DNA from 3 places in the Nocardiopsis sp. CA-288880 genome. Region 3 is predicted to be linked to each of the others. Evidence: predicted binding sites of a transcription regulator. Region 3 holds the regulator's gene; each other region holds the start of a gene.
What was found. Region 3 encodes LexA, which represses DNA repair genes until DNA is damaged. Its sites were predicted from a motif close to TCGAACANNTGTTCGA; they were not measured.

Region 1 (6,283 bases), 1.1 Mb from region 3:
GACGAGTCGTCCAGCGCCAGCAGCACGCCCGGACGGCCCACCCTCTGCCGCGAGGTCTCCCCGGTCTCCAGGACCAGCCCCCGCGCCATCAGGTCGGCGACCAGGCTGGACACGGTGGTCTTGTTCAGGCCCGTCGCGGACGCGACCGCCGAGCGCGAACACGGGGCCAGCTCGCGGACCGTGCGCAGCACGACGCCCAGGTTGGTCTCGCGGACCGTCTGGAAGCTGACCGTTCCCGAACCGACCGTCACCGGGTCCCCCTCGCGTCGCCGGCGCCGCGCGCCGTGCCCGGATCGTACAGGGGCCGCGGAGGGGTCGTGGAAACCCGGTTGCGCCGTTCCGGGCCCTCTGCTGGAATCCCGGCCATGGTTCCTCCCGACGTCTTCCGCGACCAGCCCGCGCTCCACGGGACGAGGGTCCGGCTCGTGCCCCTCGACGCCGAGAGCGGCGAGGCCCTGCTCGGTCCGATGGTGGACATGGACCCCGAGGTCCGCAGGCTCACGGGGACCCACCGCCGGTTCACCGGGGACGAGCTGCGGAGGTGGTACGCCACCCGCCCCGACCACCACGACCGCGCCGACTGGGTGATCGTGTCGCGGGAGGACGGGAGGGCCGTGGGCGACTGCGCGCTCCTCGGACTGGACCCGGACAACGCCTGCGCGGGGTACCGGATCGCGCTCTACGACATGGCCTCCACCGGGAGGGGCTACGGGACCGAGGCCACCGACCTGGTGCTGGAGTACGCGTTCACGGTGGCCGGCCTGCACCGGGTGAGTCTGGAGGTGTTCGCGTTCAACGCCAACGCCCAGAAGTCCTACGCCCGCTCCGGTTTCGTCAGGGAGGGCGTGTGGCGCAAGCACCTGCGCTGGAACGGGGAGTGGCACGACGCCGTCCTCATGTCGATCCTCGCCGAGGAGCACGAGGAGCTGCGCGCCTCCCGGGGGCGCTGAGGGGCGCGGGGCGTGCGGCGGCCGTCCCGGCCGGTCTCGTAGGCTCGTGCGCATGCCCGTACCTGACTTCCTCCTCGCGCTGCGCGACCACGTCGGCCACGGTCTCCTCCCGCTCGTGGGGGTCACGGGGGTGGTGATCGGCGAGAACGGCGACATCCTCCTGCACAGGCGCGCCGACGACGGCCGCTGGGCCCCGCCCGGCGGCATCCTCGAACCCGGGGAGCAGCCCGCCCCCGCCGTCGTGCGCGAGGTGAGGGAGGAGACCGGCCTGGAGGTCGAGGTCGAGAGGCTGGCCAGCGTGGTCGGCCAGGAGCCCCGCACCTACCCCAACGGGGACCGGGTCCAGTTCCTCGACCTCGCCTTCCGCTGCCGCGTCGTCGGCGGCGCCCCCGACGCCGGCGGCGACGAGACCCTGGAGGTCCGGTGGTTCCCGCCGGACGCGCTGCCGGACATGCCGCCGCGCATCCTCGACCGCATCGCGAACGCCCGCGCCGACGACCCCGCCCCGTACTTCGTCGTGTAGGGGCGACGGCGACGGCGACGGCGCCCGGGCGCCGCGACACGCCGGAGGCGGGTCCACCGCCCCGGGCGGCCCGCGCCCCTAGGGTGTTCCGGGTCCGACACCGCCCGGCAGGGCCACCGTTTCGAGAGGCTTGACTTTCTCGAACAAGAGTTCGATAGGCTGCCCGCGTGAGTCTCCTGAACGAACACATCGACGTACGTTCCACCCGGGACGGCACCCCCGCCCGGTTCACCTGGCGAGGTCGCACCTTCCGGGTGCGCAGGATCATCGGGGACTGGCCCGCCCGCCCCGAAGTGCCCGGGACGCCCGCCACCCAGGTCCACCTGCTCCGCGTCTCGGCCGAGTCCGAGGCGGGGGAGCCCAGCATCATCGACATCACCCGCGACGTCGCGTCCGACCGCTGGACCATGCGCCGCCAGTGGAGCTAGGTGTACTGACCACGGAGGTTGGTAACTCCCACCCCGCCTGACACATGACAGGCAAGAGGGCCTCCGGTACCGGTGCGGACCGCGACATCCGCACCGGCGCGCCGGAAGGCCCCCGGCGCCCCCACATCCGCCGGACGCCCGGCGCCGGCCCGGTGCGCGGCCCGGGCGGGCGGCCGTCCCGGCTGTCAGAGGAAGACGCGTCCGCGCCGGGTGCGGTCGCGCAGCGCCGCCATCCGCCGCGTGTTGCTGGGGCGGCGGATCAGCAGGTGGTACAGCAGCAGGGAGCAGCCCCGGTCGGTGCGGGCGCGGTCCGCCATCTCCCCCATGTTCACCCGGGTGTAGAGGCGGGCTCCCCCGGCGAGGAGCCTGACGGCGTGCGCCCCCTCGGGGAAGCGGGAGTAGGCGTGGTCGTCGGCGGTGTACTCCATCGCGCGGGACAGCGCCGAACCGAGCCCCGGGACGAGGTCCCCGCCGATCGTCGCCATCCGCCGCCAGAAACCGGTGTGGCCGGCGGCCACGTGGCCGAGCTGGTGGGCGACCAGGAACGCCAGGGCCTCCGGGTCGCGCAGCCCTCCACCGCCGTCGAACAGCGCGTCCGACAGCACGAGGTAGCGGCGCCGCCCGTGGCCGGAGGCGTCCGTCCCGCAGGGCCCGCCGCCGATCCGGACATACGCCTCGGGGGGTCTCGGCAGTCCCATGTCGGCGGCCAGCGACACCACCGTCCGGTACGCCTCGGGGAACTGCGTCGGCGAGATCTTCACCGACTCCGCGCGGCGCCGGGCGTACAGCAGCCCCCGCGCCGCCCAGCACACCGCGGGTACCGCCGCCAGTGCGCAGACCACGCACTCCCACGACCCCGTCGCCGCCCACACGGTGCGGGCGAGCACCCCGGCCATCACGAGGGTCACGGCCGCGCACGCCGCCAGCAGCGGCCCCTCCCACGGGTGCGCGGGTGTCGGCACGAGTTCCTCGTCCGCGTCGCACGGGACCAGGTCGGCGGAGCGGTCGGCCACCGGCGGGAGCCGCGCCCCCGCCCCGGAGGGCGCGGTGGGGCCGGGTGCGCCGCGGACCGGCCAGGCGGTGGCGCGGCCCTCCGGGCACGTCGGGTGGAACATCCTGCCTCCCCTCGGGTCACGGTCAGTGAGACAGCAGGGTCGACTACTCGCTGTGTTCAAATATTACTTTCCGCTTCCCCGGGGATGGGGTTCGTGCGCTACGGCGTGTCCGGAAGAGGCGGGTCGGTACTGGTTGCCCCGGCGTCGCGTCCGGGCCCCGCCCGGGACACGCGCCTGCCGCGGGCCCCGTCCCCGCGCGGACCCGCCCGCCGGACGGGACCGCCCCCTCCACGGGCCCGCCCCCGTCCGCGCCGCCGGGGCCGGAGGGCACGCGCGACCGGGTCCCGCCGGCCGGGCTCCGCCCCCACGCCTCGCGTCCGGTGCGCGGCAGGACCCGCGCCGGCTACTGCTGCTCGTAGCGGCGCAGCTCCTCCGCCAGCGCGTCCAGGAACCGGTCCACCTGCGCCGGGTCGTACCCCGGGCGCGCCCGGGTGGTGGCGAACTGGACCCGCTCCACCTCCGCCGCCGTGAGGGTCGCGCGGTCCGGGAGCCCCTGCTGGAGAGCGTCGAGCGTGAACTCGGCGCGGTCCAGGAAGTCGTCGACCTCCTGCTCGTTGTAGCCGGTGGTCAACCGGGTGGTGGCGAACTGCTGCTCACGGATGTCCTCCGGCGTCATCCCGAACCTGTGCGGCGGCCCCGCCGGGCCGGTCCGGCCGGGAGGCGTGCGGCGCCTGCCCTCCGACGGGTCCTGCCGGTCGGCCGGACCGGTCCGGGAGGCCCCCGGCCGGGGCGGCAGCGGCGGGGTGGTCCGGTCGCCGAACCGGCCGAGGCCGCGTCCGGCGAGGTCGGCGACCACGACGTCGAGGAAGTCGTCGACCTCGTCCTCGCGGTACCCCGGGCTCAGCCTCGTGGTGCGGAACCGTGAGTTGCGCACCTCGTCGGCCGTGATGAGCGGGCCCGTGCGCGGCCCGCCCTCCAGGGCGACGAGCGTCGCCTCGATCCGGTCGAGGAGCGCGTCGACGTCCTCCTCGTTGTAACCCGGGCGCAGACGCACCGTGTGGAACTTCTTTTCGCGGATGTCCGCCGGTGTCAGAGGCATGGTCCCCATTGTGCAGTTCAGGAGGTTCTCGTGGCGGTCATCCCCGGCCCGCGCGTGATTCCGCGTCCGAGGGCGGATCCGACGAGACTGGCGAGGACCTCCCGTGCCCGTCCGCGGCCGTACCCGCGCAGGACCGGGGCCGTTCCTCGGCGCCGGTCGGCGCCGGCCGCCGGTCCCCGGGCGGGCCGGGGAAGGGGGCGCCCGCGCGGGGCGGGGAGCCCTGGGGCACGGCCACCGCGAAGGACGCCCGGCCGAGGACGTCCTCGGCCCGGGCGCGGTGGAGGCCGCGCCGGACCGCGCCGGGGGCCGGGGCCTCCGGCAGGCCCTGCGCGGGGCGGGGGGAGGTCATGCACGCATTATGCCGAGGCGGGACCGCCCCCGCCATACGAACGGGCGGTCTTGGCCGGGTGCGGACGTTCCGGCCGGTCCTCAGTTCCGCATGAGGTAGGCGGCCATCCCCTGGGCGATGGAGTCCGCGGCGCGCTCGCGCCACGCGGGGTCGGACAGGAGTTCGGCGTCCTCGGGGTTGCGCATGTTGCCCGCCTCCAGGAACACCTTGGGCACCGTGGACATGTTCAGCCCGCCCAGGTCGGTGCGCTCGTCCAGGCCCTCGTCGGCGAGGTAGTCGGCGTAGGGGATGTCGCTCCCCTCCAGGTACGCGCGGCGGACGTCCTCGGCGAGCAGCCGGGAGGGCTCCACGATCTCCTCGGTGAAGCCGTCCACCTCGCCGGGCATGATCACGTGGAACCCGCGACCGGACTCGGGCCCGCCGTCGGCGTGGATGGACAGGGCCGCGTCGGCCTCCGCCTCGTTGCCGATCCCGGCGCGCTCGTCGATGCACGGGCCGACGCCCTCGTCGTCCTCCCGGGTGAGGAGGACGGTGGCGCCGTCGGCCTCCAGCCGCTCCTTGACCAGGAGGGAGAGCTCCCAGTTGAACTCGTGCTCCGGGTAGCCGTCCCCGGTCTCGGCGCCGACGGTGTCGCAGGCCTTCTCGGCGGGGCCGGCGGGGACGAGCGCGTTGATCTCTCCCGGCGCGGAGGCGTTGCCGCCGTTGTGGCCCGGGTCGATGACGACGACGCGCGTGCCGAGGGGGCCCTCGCCGACGGGGCCGTCCTCGGGCGCGGCGTCGCGGTCGCCGCCGGGGGCGTCGCCGCCGTCCTGCGGCCCGGGAAGGGGAGGCGCCGCCGTGGGGTCGCCGCCGGAGGCCCCTCCGGGCGAGGCCGAGCAGGCGGCGGTGAGGAGGAGGGCGAGGGACGCCAGAGACAGGGCGCGGGTGGCGCGGCTCCGGGGCCCTGGCGGTGCGGAGACGGGCATGCCCACAACCTAGTCGCTCGCGGTACCCGGGGCATACCGACTCATATCCCGACGAAAGGTGTTCGGCAGGGGAGAGGGGCCCGACAAAGGGGATGTGTCGCCCGTCACCGCGGAGGCGTCCGTGGAGCCGGTGTCCGCGGAGCACCCTTCCCCGGGTACGCCTTTTCTTGTAGGACGTCCGTTCCCGGGCGAGGTTTACACCGTTCGGAAAAAAACTCCGAGAAGAATGCATCCCTTGCTCAGAGTGACGCACTTCTTCATCGAGATCTGTTCGTGATGGGATCTCGGATGATTCTCCTGTTTCGTCCGATGTAAGGTTCGAGTGAGGAAACGGGAAGTCATTCCAGCTCGGTTCCGCCGACCCACCGTTCTGTGGTCGCGACCGCGTTTTCCCCGTTTCCGCAGGTGGAGGGCTTCTGTGTGCCCACCGCCATCCCCCATCCGATCCTGGTTCGTGTTCCGCGCCCCCGAAATCCCGCTGTCGGCGGTTGTGCGTGCATCCAGGCCGGTCCGAGAGGTCTCGGACCGTGGTGATCCGAATGAGGATTGACTTGAAGAACACTCGCGTGACCGCGCGCCGCATTCTCCAGGGCGGCGCCGCTTTCGCGGCGCTCGGCGCGCTCGGCGTCGCGACGGCCCTTCCCGCCGCCGCGGACACCCAGACCGTGGGCTGGGCCCACGCCAACGTCGCCGACGGCTACGGCATCGCGGAGACCTACATCACCCCCCGGGGCGAGTCGAACAGCGACTCCAGCGGTTACTCCGGCGCCCTCGACGAGTACTTCAGCATCGAGGCCTCCACCTCGGCCTCGGTCGACGGCAACGGCGCCACCGCCACCACCACGGTGTCGAGCGCCACCATCCGGCTCACCGCCTCCGACGTCGAGGAGATCATCGCGGACGCGGAGGACGAG
Region 2 (6,283 bases), 150 kb from region 3:
GAGCTTGCCCGTGGTCCTGCGGGAGGCCAGGTCGGCCTGCGCGCGTCCCGCGTCCGCCAGCGGGTACCGGCCGCCGATCCGCACGTCCAGGCGCCCCGCTCCCACCAGGTCGAACAGGTCGCGGGCCCTGCCCAGCAGCTCCTCGCGGTCCGCCACGAAGTAGGCCAGCGAAGGCCGTGTCAGGTACACCGACCCCGCCGCGTTGAGGCGCTGCGGGTCCACCGGGGCGACCGCGCCGGAGGACTGCCCGAACAGCGCCAGTACGCCGCGCGGGCGCAGCGAGTCCAGGCTGGCGTCGAAGGTGTCCCGGCCCACGCCGTCGTAGACCGCCGCGACGCCCGCGCCGCCGGTGAGGCCGCGCACCGCCTCGGCCACCGGGGTCCCGGTGTAGCGGATGACCTCGTCCGCGCCGGCCTCCCTGGCGACGCGCTCCTTCTCCTCGGTGGACACGGTGCCGATGACGCGGGCGCCGCGCTCCTTGGCCAGCTGGGTGACGAGCAGCCCGGTGCCGCCGGCCGCCGCGTGGACGAGCACGGTGTCGCCCTCGGCGACCGGGTACACGGAGTGCGTCAGGTAGTGGGCCGTCATCCCCTGGAGGAGCAGGGCGGCCGCCTGCTCGGAGGACACCGCGTCGGGCACGGGCACGACCAGCGAGGCCTTCACCGCGGCCCGGTCGGCGTACGCCCCCGGCGCCATCGCCCAGCCCACCCGCCGGCCGACGGAGAGGTCGCGGACGCCCTCTCCGAGCGCGACGACGACGCCGGCGGCCTCCATGCCCGGGACGAAGGGGAGGGGGACGTCGTACAGGCCGCTGCGCTGGTAGACGTCGATGAAGTTGACCCCGCGGGCCTCCACGTCGATCAGCACCTCCCCGGGGCCGGGCACGGGGTCGGCGGTCTCGCCCAGCCGCAGGACCTCGGGTCCGCCGTTCTCCTCGATCACGATGGCGCGCATGGGTCCACTGCTCCTTCTGGGATCGGTTCCGGGCATCATGCCAGTCCCGAGGACGGGCGCGTCACCCCGGTGCGGGGTCCGCGTCCCGCTCCACCCCTACCCCTCCCCGGTGACCTCGCCGAGGTAGAAGTCGGTGAAGAGCACGCCGAGGGGCTCGTTGCCGGGCCCGGGGCGGGTGACGACGCCGACCCGGCGGCGGTCCTCCACCTCCTCCGCGTCGTCGGGCAGCGGGGTGTCGTCGACGGTGGTCAGCACGTGTTCGTCGTTGACCCACATCGACAGCTCCATGCGCTCCCCCTCCCCGTCCTCCGCGTCCTCGCCGTAGTACTGGCAGGAGAGCGTCACGGTGTTGGCCGGCGCCGTGTCGGCCTCGAAGGCGTAGGGCCGGTCCGGGTCGTAGCCACCGTCCCGTACCTCCTCGTCGAAGAGGGGGTAGGGCTCGAACCCGGCGACCTCGGTGCTCTCGGCGAGGGTGCGGTCGCCGTCCTCCTCGTTCATGCGGCGGATCTCCGCGCGCATGCCGTCGTAGCGCAGCAGCGCCTCGTAGTGGGTGCGGTGGTCCTCGCCCTCGTTGTCCCAGCACCGCACCCCGAACACGGCCTGCTCGGGTCCCTCGACGACGTAGGCGGTGGAGCTGACCACGACCCTGTCGGGAAGCACGCTCTCGGTGGCGAGCGCCGCCGGCGTGCCACGGCTGACGTAGGTGCTGGTCCCGGGGTCGTGCTGGAGGAGGTATCCGCGCTTCTCCTGCCAGTAGCCGTCCTCCGTGCCCGGGTCGTAGACCGAGCCCCAGTCCGGGTCGGTGGTGAAGTCGACCTCGTAGAGGGAGACGGTGGGCGGCACCTCTTCGGAGCCGCTCAGCAGTACCGCCCCGCCGACGGCGGCGACGAGGACGACCGCGGCCGCGGCGGCGCCGATCGCGACCGTCCTCCGGCGCCTGCCCGGGTTCGGGCGGGCACCGGCCGCGACCGGGTCCACGGGGCCTCCCGGGCCGCCGGAGTTCGCGTGCTGCGTGCCGGGGCGCCGGTCGTGCGGCGGGAAGGACGGGCCCTCCGGGCCCGGCGGCGGGTAGTGGCCGAGGGGTCGGCCGCCGCCCGGGGGCCGGTTCGGGTACCCGGCCTCGTGTCCCGGGCCCGGCCGGGGGCCGGACGGCGGGTACCCGCGGCCGTCGGGCATCTGCCGGGTCGGCGGGGTCCGGTCCGGGGGAACCTGCTGGGCGGGCGGTACCGGCCACCCCGGCGCCTGCTGCTCGGGAGGGACCCGGGAGGGGTGGGCGCCGGCGGTCCCGGGCTGCTGCGGCGGCAGGGGGTCCCGGGCCTCGGCGGGCTGTCCGCCGGGGGGTGTGGCGGGGCCCCGGGCGGCGGTCCCGCCTCCGGACGGCCCGTCGTGCGCGAGCCCGGCGCCGGTCTCCTGCGGCGGCGCTCCGACCACGGGCACACCGCTGGGCGGGGCCCAGGAGTCCGTGATGGTGCGGCGGACCTCCGCCTCCTCCGGTTCCGCCTGACCGGTCAGGCGCGCCAGGATCTGCTGGGAGGACGGCCGGTTGGCGGGGTCCTTCTCCAGGGTGGCCCGGACCAGGTCCAGCAGGGCCGGGTCGAGGCCGTCGAGGCGGGGCGGCGCGTAGGAGATGTTGTGGAGGACGGCGGGCACGGTGGCCGCGTCGAAGGGGGCCCTGCCCGTGCCGGAGAAGGCGACGAGGCAGCCCCAGGCGAAGATGTCGGCGGCAGCGGTGGCCTGCTCCCCCAGGAGGAGTTCGGGGGCCATGTAGGACGGGGTGCCCATGAGCTGGCTGGAGCGGGTGACCCCGCCGCCCGCCTCGTCCAGGGCGCGGGCGATGCCGAAGTCGATGACCTTGGGGCCCACGGGGGAGAGCAGGACGTTGGCGGGTTTGAGGTCGCGGTGGACCACCCCCGACCCGTGGACGGCGGTGAGGGCGGCGGCCACGCCCAGGGCGAGCCCCTCGAGGGTGCCGCCGCTCATGGGCCCGCCCGAGCGGATCGCCTCGTCCAGGTTCGGCCCCGGCACGTACTCGGTGACGATGTAGAGGGGGTCGCCCTCCAGCCGGGCGTCGAGGACCCCGGCGGTGGAGAAGCGGGCGACGCGGCGGGCGGACTCGACCTCGCGTGCGAAGCGGAGGCGGAAGGACTCGTCGTCGGCCAGGTCGGGATGGATGAGCTTGACGGCCACGGACCGGCCGGAGGGGTCCTCGGCGAGGTACACGGTTCCCATGCCGCCGCGCCCCAGCCGGCTCACGATGCGGTGGCCGTCCAGTTCGCGCGGGTCCCCCGCGCGCAGGGGTTTGCCGCTCTCGTGTCCGTTCGACGTCACAGTAGGGGGTCCCTCGTAGTGGCTCGTGTGTTGCGCGCCTGACAGCGTACCGATGCCGACACGCCGACGCGTTCTGAACTGGTTCGGCGCTCGGCCGGTCCGGGGCGGGGCCGGACGCCGGACGCGGTGGCGGGGAGGGCCGGGGACGACCCGTGCGGGTGGCGGCCCTCGAACAGTGCGCCGACGGCCCGGTGCTCGCGCCGGGGTTCCGCGCGGGGCCGGACCGGTCGTCACATGGGGGGATGCGGAACTTCCCGAAACAGTTCCACGGGGCCGCTGATTTCGCTAGGATTAGAACACATGTTCGACACTCGTCCGCGACTTCCCCACGGGTGGGTGTCCCGGCGGCATGCGTTGGGGCTCAGGAGGCGGATGATGCTGAGGGGAAGTGTCGTGGGACGGTACTACGGGGCGGAGGTCACCGTCGTCGAGGATGACGGGCGCCCGGCCCGGTTCACGTGGAACGGCAGGGTGTACGGCGTGCGCAGGATCCTCGACCACTGGGTCACGCTGCGTATGGACTGGACGCCGGTGAGCGGGTCCCAGGTGCCCGAGCGCAGGCACTGGAGGGTGGAGGCGGGAACGTCGCAGTCCCAGGGCGTGTACGAACTGCGCCACGACACGGCCAGCGGGACCTGGCTGCTCTCCCGCGTGTGGGGTTAGAGCCTCTCGCGCGGACGCTCCCGTCCGGCCCGGCGCCCGCGCCGATCCGGACGGGGACGACGGCCCCCGCGGCGCGGGGCGGTCCGGCGCCCGCGTGCCCGGGGCTACAGGCCGCCGGCGCGGACCAGGTCGGAGGGCAGGAGGCTGTACACGGCCAGATCCGTCCGGCCCTCGTGCAGCGGCATCGCGCTCCGCTCCACGCCCTCGAACGTGAAACCGGCCTCCTCCGCGACCCGGCGGGAGCCGGTGTTCCCGGTGCCCGCCTTGATCTCCACGCGGAGGAAGCCCTGGTCGACCGCCCAGCGGGAGACGGCCACGGCCGCCTCGGTCGCGTACCCCCGGCCGCGGCCCCAGGGGGACACCCAGTATCCGACCTCGGTGTTCATGGCGGGCCACAGGGTGCGGACCAGGCCGATGGCGCCCACCAGGCGGCCCGACGCCTTCTCCACGACGGCCCATTGCTGGCCCTCGCCGCCGGTGCGCATCCCCGGGGCGACCTCGCGGCACCACCGCTCGGCGTCCTCGCGGGTGTAGGGCCGCCCGGGGCCGGGGATCGGGATCCACCGCTGGAGCTCGGGGTCGGTGCAGCTCGTGTGCACGTCGTCGATGTCGGCCTCGACGAACGCGCGCAGGCGCAGGCGTTCGGTCTCCAGGATCACGGACGGCAGGATCGGGCTCTGCTGGACGGTGGACATGCCGCTGTTCCCCCTCGACATCGGTGCGGAGTGCGCTCACGATACGCGCCCGGGAGGATCACCCGGGACCGGCGCGTGCCGGCCCCGCCCGCGGGCCGGGCGCGGGCTCTCCCGCCCGGGCCGTTGGCGTACAGAACAGCCCCCGGCCCCGCCCGCCCGGGCGGGGCGCCCCTCACGAAAGGCGTTTCCGCATGACCGCGACAGACCCCTGCCCCGAGCTCCTGCGCTACCTCCGGGGAGCCCGGGAAGCCGTCCTGTGGAAGCTGGACGGACTCTCGGAGTACGACGTCCGACGACCGGTGACACCGACCGGGACCAACCTGTTGGGCCTGGTCAAGCATCTGGTCGCCGTCGAGTCGGACTACCTGGGGACGGTGTTCGGCCGCCCCTTCGGGGAGCCGGTGCCCTGGGCCGACCCCGACGCGGAGCCCAACACGGACATGTGGGCCACCCCCGACGAGTCGCGCGAGTACATCGTGGGCCTGTACAGGCGGGTGTGGGCCCATGGGGACGCCACGGTCGCCGAGCTGGGGGCGGACGCGGTCGGCCGCGTGCCCTGGTGGCCGCAGGACCGGGCCGAGGTGACGGTGCGGCTGGTCCTGGTGCACCTGATCGCGGAGACCGACCGGCACGCGGGGCACGCCGACATCCTCCGGGAGCTCATCGACGGCGCCGCCGGGCTGGCGGCCGGAGGGGACAACCTGCCCGCCGTGGACCGCGCCTGGTGGGAGGGGTACCGGGACCGCCTGGAACGCGCGGCGCGCGAGGCGGGCGGCGCGGACGGCCCGCCCCTGCGGTGAGGCGGGCGGCGCGGTCCGCCGGAGCCGCACCGCCCGGCTCGCATTCCCCCGCCGCCGCGGACCCGCCCCGGGCCCCGGCTAGGAGGGGCCGCCGACGACGCGGTCGCGGATCGCGGTGTCGAAGACCTCGGCGAACGCGTTGCCCGGGCACTCGGTGTCCAGCCAGTCCCGGTGCCGCGAGACCGCGTCGCCCGGCGTGACGGCGCCCGTGACGGGGTTCACGTACCCGATCCTCTCCGACGGGTCGACGCCGGTCACGGCGCACAGCAGGCGCAGCACGGCGACGAGGGAGTCCTGCGCCGCGTCCGTGGGCAGCTCCTCGGTGAAGTCGCCGAGCAGGCACACCCCCACGTTGCCGTGGTTGAAGCCGAACGCGTGCCCGGCGGTCACCGCGCGCGCCCGGCCCGGGGACGGGACCCCGGAGAAGACGGGCACGCCGTCCCCGCCCGAGTGGCGTCCCTCGTAGACCGTCCCCTCCGGGTCGATGAGCACGTGGTAGCCGATGTCGCCCCACGCCTGCTCGACCGCGTGCAGGTAGTGGACCGCCCGCACGTCCGCCGCGGGGTCGTCGCCCGTGGGCATGGCGGTGTGGTGCACGGTCAGCGCCTGCACGGGGTGGAACTCGGGGGCCCACAGGTCCTCGCCCTCCTCGTCGAAGCGCCACGACTCGTCGGCGCCCCAGCCGGCCCGGGTGCGGAAGGGGACACCGGAGCGGGCGGCGGATGACCCCGGGGACGCGGAGGACCCCGGGGACGCGGAGGACCCCGGGGACAGCGTCACCCGCCCGGGCCCGCCGAGGCGCAGCTCCTCGCCGTCGGTGAGGTTCACGGCGGCGGTGCGCGC
Region 3 (6,283 bases):
GAGTCCCTGTGAGCCCGCAGTACCCCGCCCAGCCCCCGTACGGCCCTCCTCCCGAGGTGGTGCCGTCTGCGCAGCCGCAGAGCAGGGGCTGCGCGACGGCGGGAGTGGTCGCCGCCGGCCTGGCCCTGCTCCTGCTCGCGGCCGGCGCGATCTGGTACGTCGTCACGCGGGACTCCCCGGAGACGGGCGAGTACGAGTCGGCCCCCGAGTGCGCCGCCGTCGCGACGGAGACGCTGGACGCGCTGGTGCCGGGGCACGAACTGGAGCTGGAGGAGCCGGTCGGCGGCCCGGAGGACCCGGCCGGGTCCGGGTGGCAGTGCCGCTGGGCGACCCCGCAGGGCCCGGGAGAGGCGGTCCCGGCCACGGCGATGCTGGTGATGGTGGCCGCCCCCAACCCGGGCGGGGTGACGACCGCCGCCGACAACCTGCGCGCGACCACGGAACAGCACGACACCGCCGGGCTGGACGGTGTCGGCGAGGAGGCGGTGCGCTGGACCCGCGGGGAGCCGTTCACGGTCGGCTGCGTGGGGACGCGGGTCTCCAACCTGTACCTGGAGTCCTGCTACAGCGTGGCGTCCGGCTACGACGCGACCGGGCCGGCCGACGAGGAGCGTATCGTCGCCGACGCGGAGGAGCTCGCCCTGGCCGTGGTCGGGGCCCTCCCGGAGTCGATCCCCGAGTGACGGACCGGCGCCCCCCCCCGGGCGCCCCCGAAAGCCGGGAACCCTACCAGGCAGTGTCGAGGAACTCCTCCAGCGCCGGGGCGACCCCCTCGGCGAAGGGTCTGTCCGAGTCCAGGACGGCCGCTCCGGGCTCGTCCTCGAAGGCCCGGAGGATGTGGTCGGTACCGGGCAGGTCCACGCGTTCGGCGCCGTCCAGACCCGTCATGAGCCGGTCCACGTCCTCCCGCGAGACCTGGGCGTCGTCCTCCCCCCACAGGACCAGGACCGGTGTGCCCCCGGGCAGGCCGCGACCGAGTTCGACGGGGTCGAGGCCGTCCATGAACGAGAGGAAGTCGGCGTTCCACGGCGTGTAGACGCCGAGCTGGTCGCTCTCCCGCGACGTGAGGTCGCGTCCTCCCCTGACCGCGGCCCGCCCGGCGCGCATGTCGGAGAGGAGCTGCACGGCCTCCGCCTCCTCGATCTGGCCCGCCCCCTCCGCCAGGCGGACCTGCTCGGTGACCTGGCGGTCGACGAGGTCCAGGTAGCGCGTGCCCGGAGGGGCGGCCAGCACCAGCGCGGGCGAGGGGCGCCCGGAGCCGATGAGCTCGTGGGCGCGCAGGGCGTAGAGGGCGCCCTCGCTGTGGCCGACGACGACCACGCGCCCCGGGTCCACCTCGGGCTGCGCGACGAGCTCCTCGTACGCCGCCACGACCTGCCGGTCGAAGACCTCGGGGTCCACCGGGGCGATCGTCCGGACGCCCCCGGGGCCGGTCTCCTCCCCGGTCTGCGGATCCGGGCCGCTGCCGAACTTGTCGTAGCGCAGCGAGGCCACACCGGCTTCGGCGAGTACGCGGGAGAGGTTGCGGTTGGTGTCGGCGTCGGGCCGCGCGGGCGCGTTGCCGTCGCGGTCGGTGGGACCGCTGCCGGAGATGATGAGTGCGCCGGGGACCCTCCCGGACGCGTCGTGCGGTGTGCGGAAGCTCGCGGACACCTCGTGCCCGCCGCCCTCGAAGGCGAGTTCGCGCTCGACCCCGCCGGCACCGGGGGGCTCGGCGCCGCCGGTGTCGGCCGGGGAGCAGGCGGCGGCGGACAGCAGGACTGCGAGGGCACCGCCGACCAGTGCGGCGCGCGGCCGGGCGGAGGGGGAGGAGAGTGGTGTGGACACGGTTCCAGCCTAGCGGCCCCGCCCTGCGGGCCCCCGTCGTCCACAGGCCGGCCCGCGACCGTGCGCGGGCCGGCCTGTGCCCGGGGGTCCGGGAACGTGCCGAGGATCCCGCGACCGTGCGCGGGCCGGGCGGCCCCGGCCGGTCCGGCCGCCCGCGCACGGCACGGCGCCCCCGGGCCGTCGCGGGACGGCGCCGGAGGCGCGGGGCGGTGGGGCCGGGGTCAGACGCGTCGCATGACCGCGACGACCTTGCCCAGGACGGTGGCGGCGTCCCCGTTGATCGGCTCGTAGGCATCGTTGCGCGGCATCAGCCAGACGTGGCCGTCCTCCTCGCGGCGCAGGACCTTGACGGTCGCCTCGTCGTCCAGCAGGGCCGCCACGATGTCACCGTTGTTGGCGTCCTGCTGCTGGCGGACCACGACCAGGTCGCCGTCGGTGATGGCGGCGTCGATCATCGAGTCGCCGACCACGGTGAGCATGAACAGGCGTCCCTCCCCGACCAGCTGGCGGGGCAGCGCGAGCACGTCCTCCACCGACTCCTCGGCCAGGATGGGCCCGCCGGCGGCGATGCGGCCGACCAGGGGCACGGCCGCGGCGCGCGAGGGGTCGATGTCCTCGGGGGTCACGGTCTGGCCGGAGGAGCGGCCGGGCGAGCGCAGCTCCACCGCCCGGGGCCTGTTCTGGTCCCGGTGCAGGTAGCCCTTGCGCTGGAGGACCTTGAGCTGGTGCGCCACGCTGGAAGGGCTGGAGAGGCCGACCGCTTCCCCGATTTCCCTTATGGACGGGGGGAAGCCCCGCTCGCGCACATACCGCTGGATGCAGTTCAGGACGCTCTGCTGTCGGGCGGTGAGTTTGGGGGCTTCGGGCGTGGATCCCTCCGTGTTCCCCACTGCGGTGAGAACGGCGGTGGAATCTGCGGTTCCGGGATTCTCCTCCGGCACGGCCGGGCCTCCTCGGCATTCGGTTCGGTCAGGGCCTGATTGCGTGACTGGCCACCACCGGTCCGCAACCGCGCCGACCTGGGGTCCGCGTGATGGCGAAACCAGCGTGAAATCACAGTCAACATTAGACGTTGCGCACGGTGATATCAAACAAGCGTTCGATGGTTCGGGCCATTGTCCCGCGTGTTTTCGCGGTCAATTTCCGGCCTCTACCGACGTGTGTACACGTGTTCACGTGGTGTTGTCCCCGGAATGCGCGAACACGTCTCCCCGAGGGCGGTTCCGGGGGATGTGGGACTGGTCTCCCGGATCCCGGGGGTGACGCCGGAACTCCCTCGTGGGACGTGCTTCCGGGCGCGGCGGGCCGCCGGTCGCAGCGGGCGCCGGGGGCCTCCGCCGCTATTCTTGTCGACGGAGCCGGGCGCCCCCGGGGCGGCCCGGCGTCCCCATGCCGTCCCCTCCGTCCGCCGCGGGTCCCGTCGCGTGCCCGCGCGCGGGCACGCGGGCCGACCGGGTCGCCGCTGTGCCACTTGGCCGCGTCGCGTGCCCGCGTGCGGGACACGCGGGCCGCGGAGTTGCGGGCCACCCCTCGCTGCGCCTAAGTTCGACCACAACATCTGGTGCTCTCGAGGGATGGATTGCCCAGGAGTTGTGGTTTAGTAGAGATACAGGGTGTCGATTCGGTGAGGGAAGCAGGTGAACCAGGATGCACTGTCCGTTCTGCCGCCATCCGGACACCAGGGTGATCGACAGCAGGTCCACCGACGACGGCGCGGCCATCAGGCGCCGCCGGTCCTGCCCGGTGTGCGAGCGCAGGTTCACCACGCAGGAGACCGTCCTGCTGATGGTCGCCAAGCGCTCCGGGGTCACCGAGCCCTTCAGCCGTACCAAGATCATCGCCGGTGTGCGCCGGGCCTGCCAGGGCCGCCCCGTCTCCGAGGACGCGCTCGCCAAGCTCGGCCAGCAGGTCGAGGAGGAGATCCGCGGACGCGGCGTCGCCGAGGTGCCGGCCCACGAGATCGGCCTGGCCATCCTCGGCCCGATGCGTGACCTGGACGAGGTGGCCTACCTGCACTTCGCCAGCGTCTACCGCGGTTTCGAGAGCCTCGCCGACTTCGAGGCCGAGATCGCCAGCCTGAGGCAGGACCGGGAGGACGGCGACGGCGCGGCCGGCCCCCTCCCCGAGAGCAGCACCACCAGCGGGTAGCGCCCCCGCGGCCGGGAGAGGGCCGCGGGCGGGGCGCCGCAGGGGCTGGCCGGACACCGCGGGACACGTCCTCCCGTGACCGGCCGTCCCGTATTCCAAGGACGCCGTGCACGGTTGGGCAGGCCGTGCCCACGAGGTAGGGGGAGAATCCACGATGACGGAAACCGCCAGCGGTTCGACGGGACGCAAGGGCAAGGGGAGCCGCAAGGGCCTGAAGATCAAGCGAATCTTCACGACCCCCGGGACGCACCCGTACGACTCCCTGGAGTGGGAGCGCCGCGACGTCGTCATGACCAACTGGCGTGACGGCACGGTCAACTTCGAGCAGCGCGGCGTGGAGTTCCCCGCCTCCTGGTCCATGAACGCCACCCAGATCGTGGCGAGCAAGTACTTCCGCGGAGCCGTCGGCACCCCCGAGCGCGAGTGGAGCCTCAAGCAGCTCATCGACCGCGTCGTCGGCGTCTACACCGCGACCGGCGTCGAGAACGGCTACTTCGCCGGCGACGAGGACGCGGAGATCTTCGACCACGAGCTCAAGCACGCCCTCGCCAACCAGCTGTTCAGCTTCAACTCGCCGGTGTGGTTCAACGTCGGGACGGCCTCGGCGCAGCAGGTCAGCGCGTGCTTCATCCTCTCCGTCGACGACACCATGGAGTCGATCCTCGACTGGTACAAGGAAGAGGGGATCATCTTCAAGGGCGGGTCCGGCGCGGGTGTGAACCTCTCCCGCATCCGCTCCAGCAAGGAGCTGCTGTCCTCGGGCGGCACGGCCTCCGGACCCGTGTCCTTCATGCGCGGGGCCGACGCCTCGGCCGGGACCATCAAGTCCGGCGGAGCCACCCGCCGGGCCGCCAAGATGGTCGTCCTGGACGTCGACCACCCCGACATCGAGGAGTTCGTCGAGACCAAGGCCCGCGAGGAGCACAAGATCCGCGCCCTGCGCGACGCCGGCTTCGACGTGGACCTGGGCGGCGCCGACATGTTCAGCGTCCAGTACCAGAACGCCAACAACTCCGTCCGCGTCTCCGACGCGTTCATGCGCGCCGTCGACACCGGGTCGGAGTTCGGCCTCACCTCCCGCACCACCGGCGAGGTCGTCGCCACCGTGGACGCCAAGGACCTCTTCACCCGGATGGCCAGGGCCGCCTGGGAGTGCGCCGACCCCGGCATCCAGTACGACGGCACCATCCAGGACTGGCACACCAACCCCGAGACCGGGCGGATCAGCGCCAGCAACCCGTGCAGCGAGTACCTGTCCCTGGACGACTCGTCCTGCAACCTGGCCTCGATCAACCTGCTGAAGTTCCTGCGCGAGGACGACACCTTCGACGTCGAGGGCTTCACCAGGCTCACCGAGCTGGTCATCACGGCGATGGACATCTCCATCACCTTCGCCGACTTCCCGACCGAGAAGATCGGTGAGACGACCCGCTCCTACCGCCAGCTCGGCATCGGCTACGCCAACCTGGGCGCCCTCCTCATGGCCACCGGCCACGCCTACGACTCCGACGGCGGCCGCGCCGTCGCCGCCGCCGTCACCTCGCTGATGACCGGCACCGCCTACCGCCGCAGCGCGGAGCTGGCCGGGGTGGTCGGCCCCTACGACGGCTACAAGCGCAACGAGCAGGCCCACAAGCGCGTCATGCGCAAGCACGCCGCCGCCAACGACGACCTGCGCACGGTGACCTCCCTGGAGGAGCCCGTCCACGCCGCGGCCACCCGCGAGTGGGCCGAGTGCCTCAGGGTCGGGGAGCGCAACGGCTGGCGCAACGCCCAGGCGAGCCTGCTCGCGCCCACCGGCACCATCGGCTTCATGATGGACTGCGACACCACCGGCATCGAGCCCGACTTCTCGCTGGTCAAGTTCAAGAAGCTGGTCGGCGGCGGTTCGATGCAGATCGTCAACCAGGCCATCCCGCGCGCGCTCGCGAACCTGGGCTACCAGGACGAGCAGGCCGAGGCGATCGTCGAGTACGTCGCCGGCAACGGCCACGTCGTGGACGCCCCCTCCCTGCGCCCCGAGCACTACGAGGTGTTCGACTGCGCGATGGGCCGCCGCTACATCAAGCCCATGGGCCACGTGCGGATGATGGCCGCCGTGCAGCCGTTCCTGTCCGGCGCGATCTCCAAGACGGTGAACGTGCCGGAGGACGCCACGGTCGAGGACTTCGAGCACATCTACTTCCAGGGCTGGAAGCTGGGCCTGAAGGCGCTCGCCGTCTACCGCGACAACTGCAAGGTCGGCCAGCCGCTGTCGACGGGCGCGTCGGAGGAGAAGGAGGAGGCGGAGCCCGAGGTGCGGACCGTC

Region 1: the regulator LexA is predicted to act here: its motif matches at 1,613-1,628, upstream of ACQPYD_RS02100 (DUF6504 family protein).
Region 2: the regulator LexA is predicted to act here: its motif matches at 3,575-3,590, upstream of ACQPYD_RS06495 (DUF6504 family protein).

Annotation. Positions count from the first base shown of each region.
Region 1 is NZ_CP192105.1:470,458-476,740, forward strand. Features, by position in the region: gene ACQPYD_RS02085 (ROK family protein) at 1-251, opposite strand, end outside; gene ACQPYD_RS02090 (GNAT family N-acetyltransferase) at 366-950, shown strand; gene ACQPYD_RS02095 (NUDIX hydrolase) at 1,003-1,473, shown strand; gene ACQPYD_RS02100 (DUF6504 family protein) at 1,641-1,901, shown strand; gene ACQPYD_RS02105 (M48 family metallopeptidase) at 2,087-3,016, opposite strand; gene ACQPYD_RS02110 (DivIVA domain-containing protein) at 3,360-4,064, opposite strand; gene ACQPYD_RS02115 (N-acetylmuramoyl-L-alanine amidase) at 4,485-5,369, opposite strand; gene ACQPYD_RS02120 (LPXTG cell wall anchor domain-containing protein) at 5,921-6,283, shown strand, end outside.
Region 2 is NZ_CP192105.1:1,470,351-1,476,633, forward strand. Features, by position in the region: gene ACQPYD_RS06485 (quinone oxidoreductase family protein) at 1-954, opposite strand, end outside; gene ACQPYD_RS06490 (protein kinase domain-containing protein) at 1,051-3,282, opposite strand; gene ACQPYD_RS06495 (DUF6504 family protein) at 3,655-3,945, shown strand; gene ACQPYD_RS06500 (GNAT family N-acetyltransferase) at 4,050-4,640, opposite strand; gene ACQPYD_RS06505 (DinB family protein) at 4,832-5,440, shown strand; gene ACQPYD_RS06510 (peptidoglycan recognition protein family protein) at 5,519-6,283, opposite strand, start outside.
Region 3 is NZ_CP192105.1:1,615,697-1,621,979, forward strand. Features, by position in the region: gene ACQPYD_RS07100 (hypothetical protein) at 1-12, shown strand, start outside; gene ACQPYD_RS07105 (hypothetical protein) at 57-683, shown strand; gene ACQPYD_RS07110 (alpha/beta hydrolase family protein) at 727-1,827, opposite strand; gene lexA (transcriptional repressor LexA) at 2,049-2,768, opposite strand; gene nrdR (transcriptional regulator NrdR) at 3,475-3,975, shown strand; gene ACQPYD_RS07125 (vitamin B12-dependent ribonucleotide reductase) at 4,130-6,283, shown strand, end outside.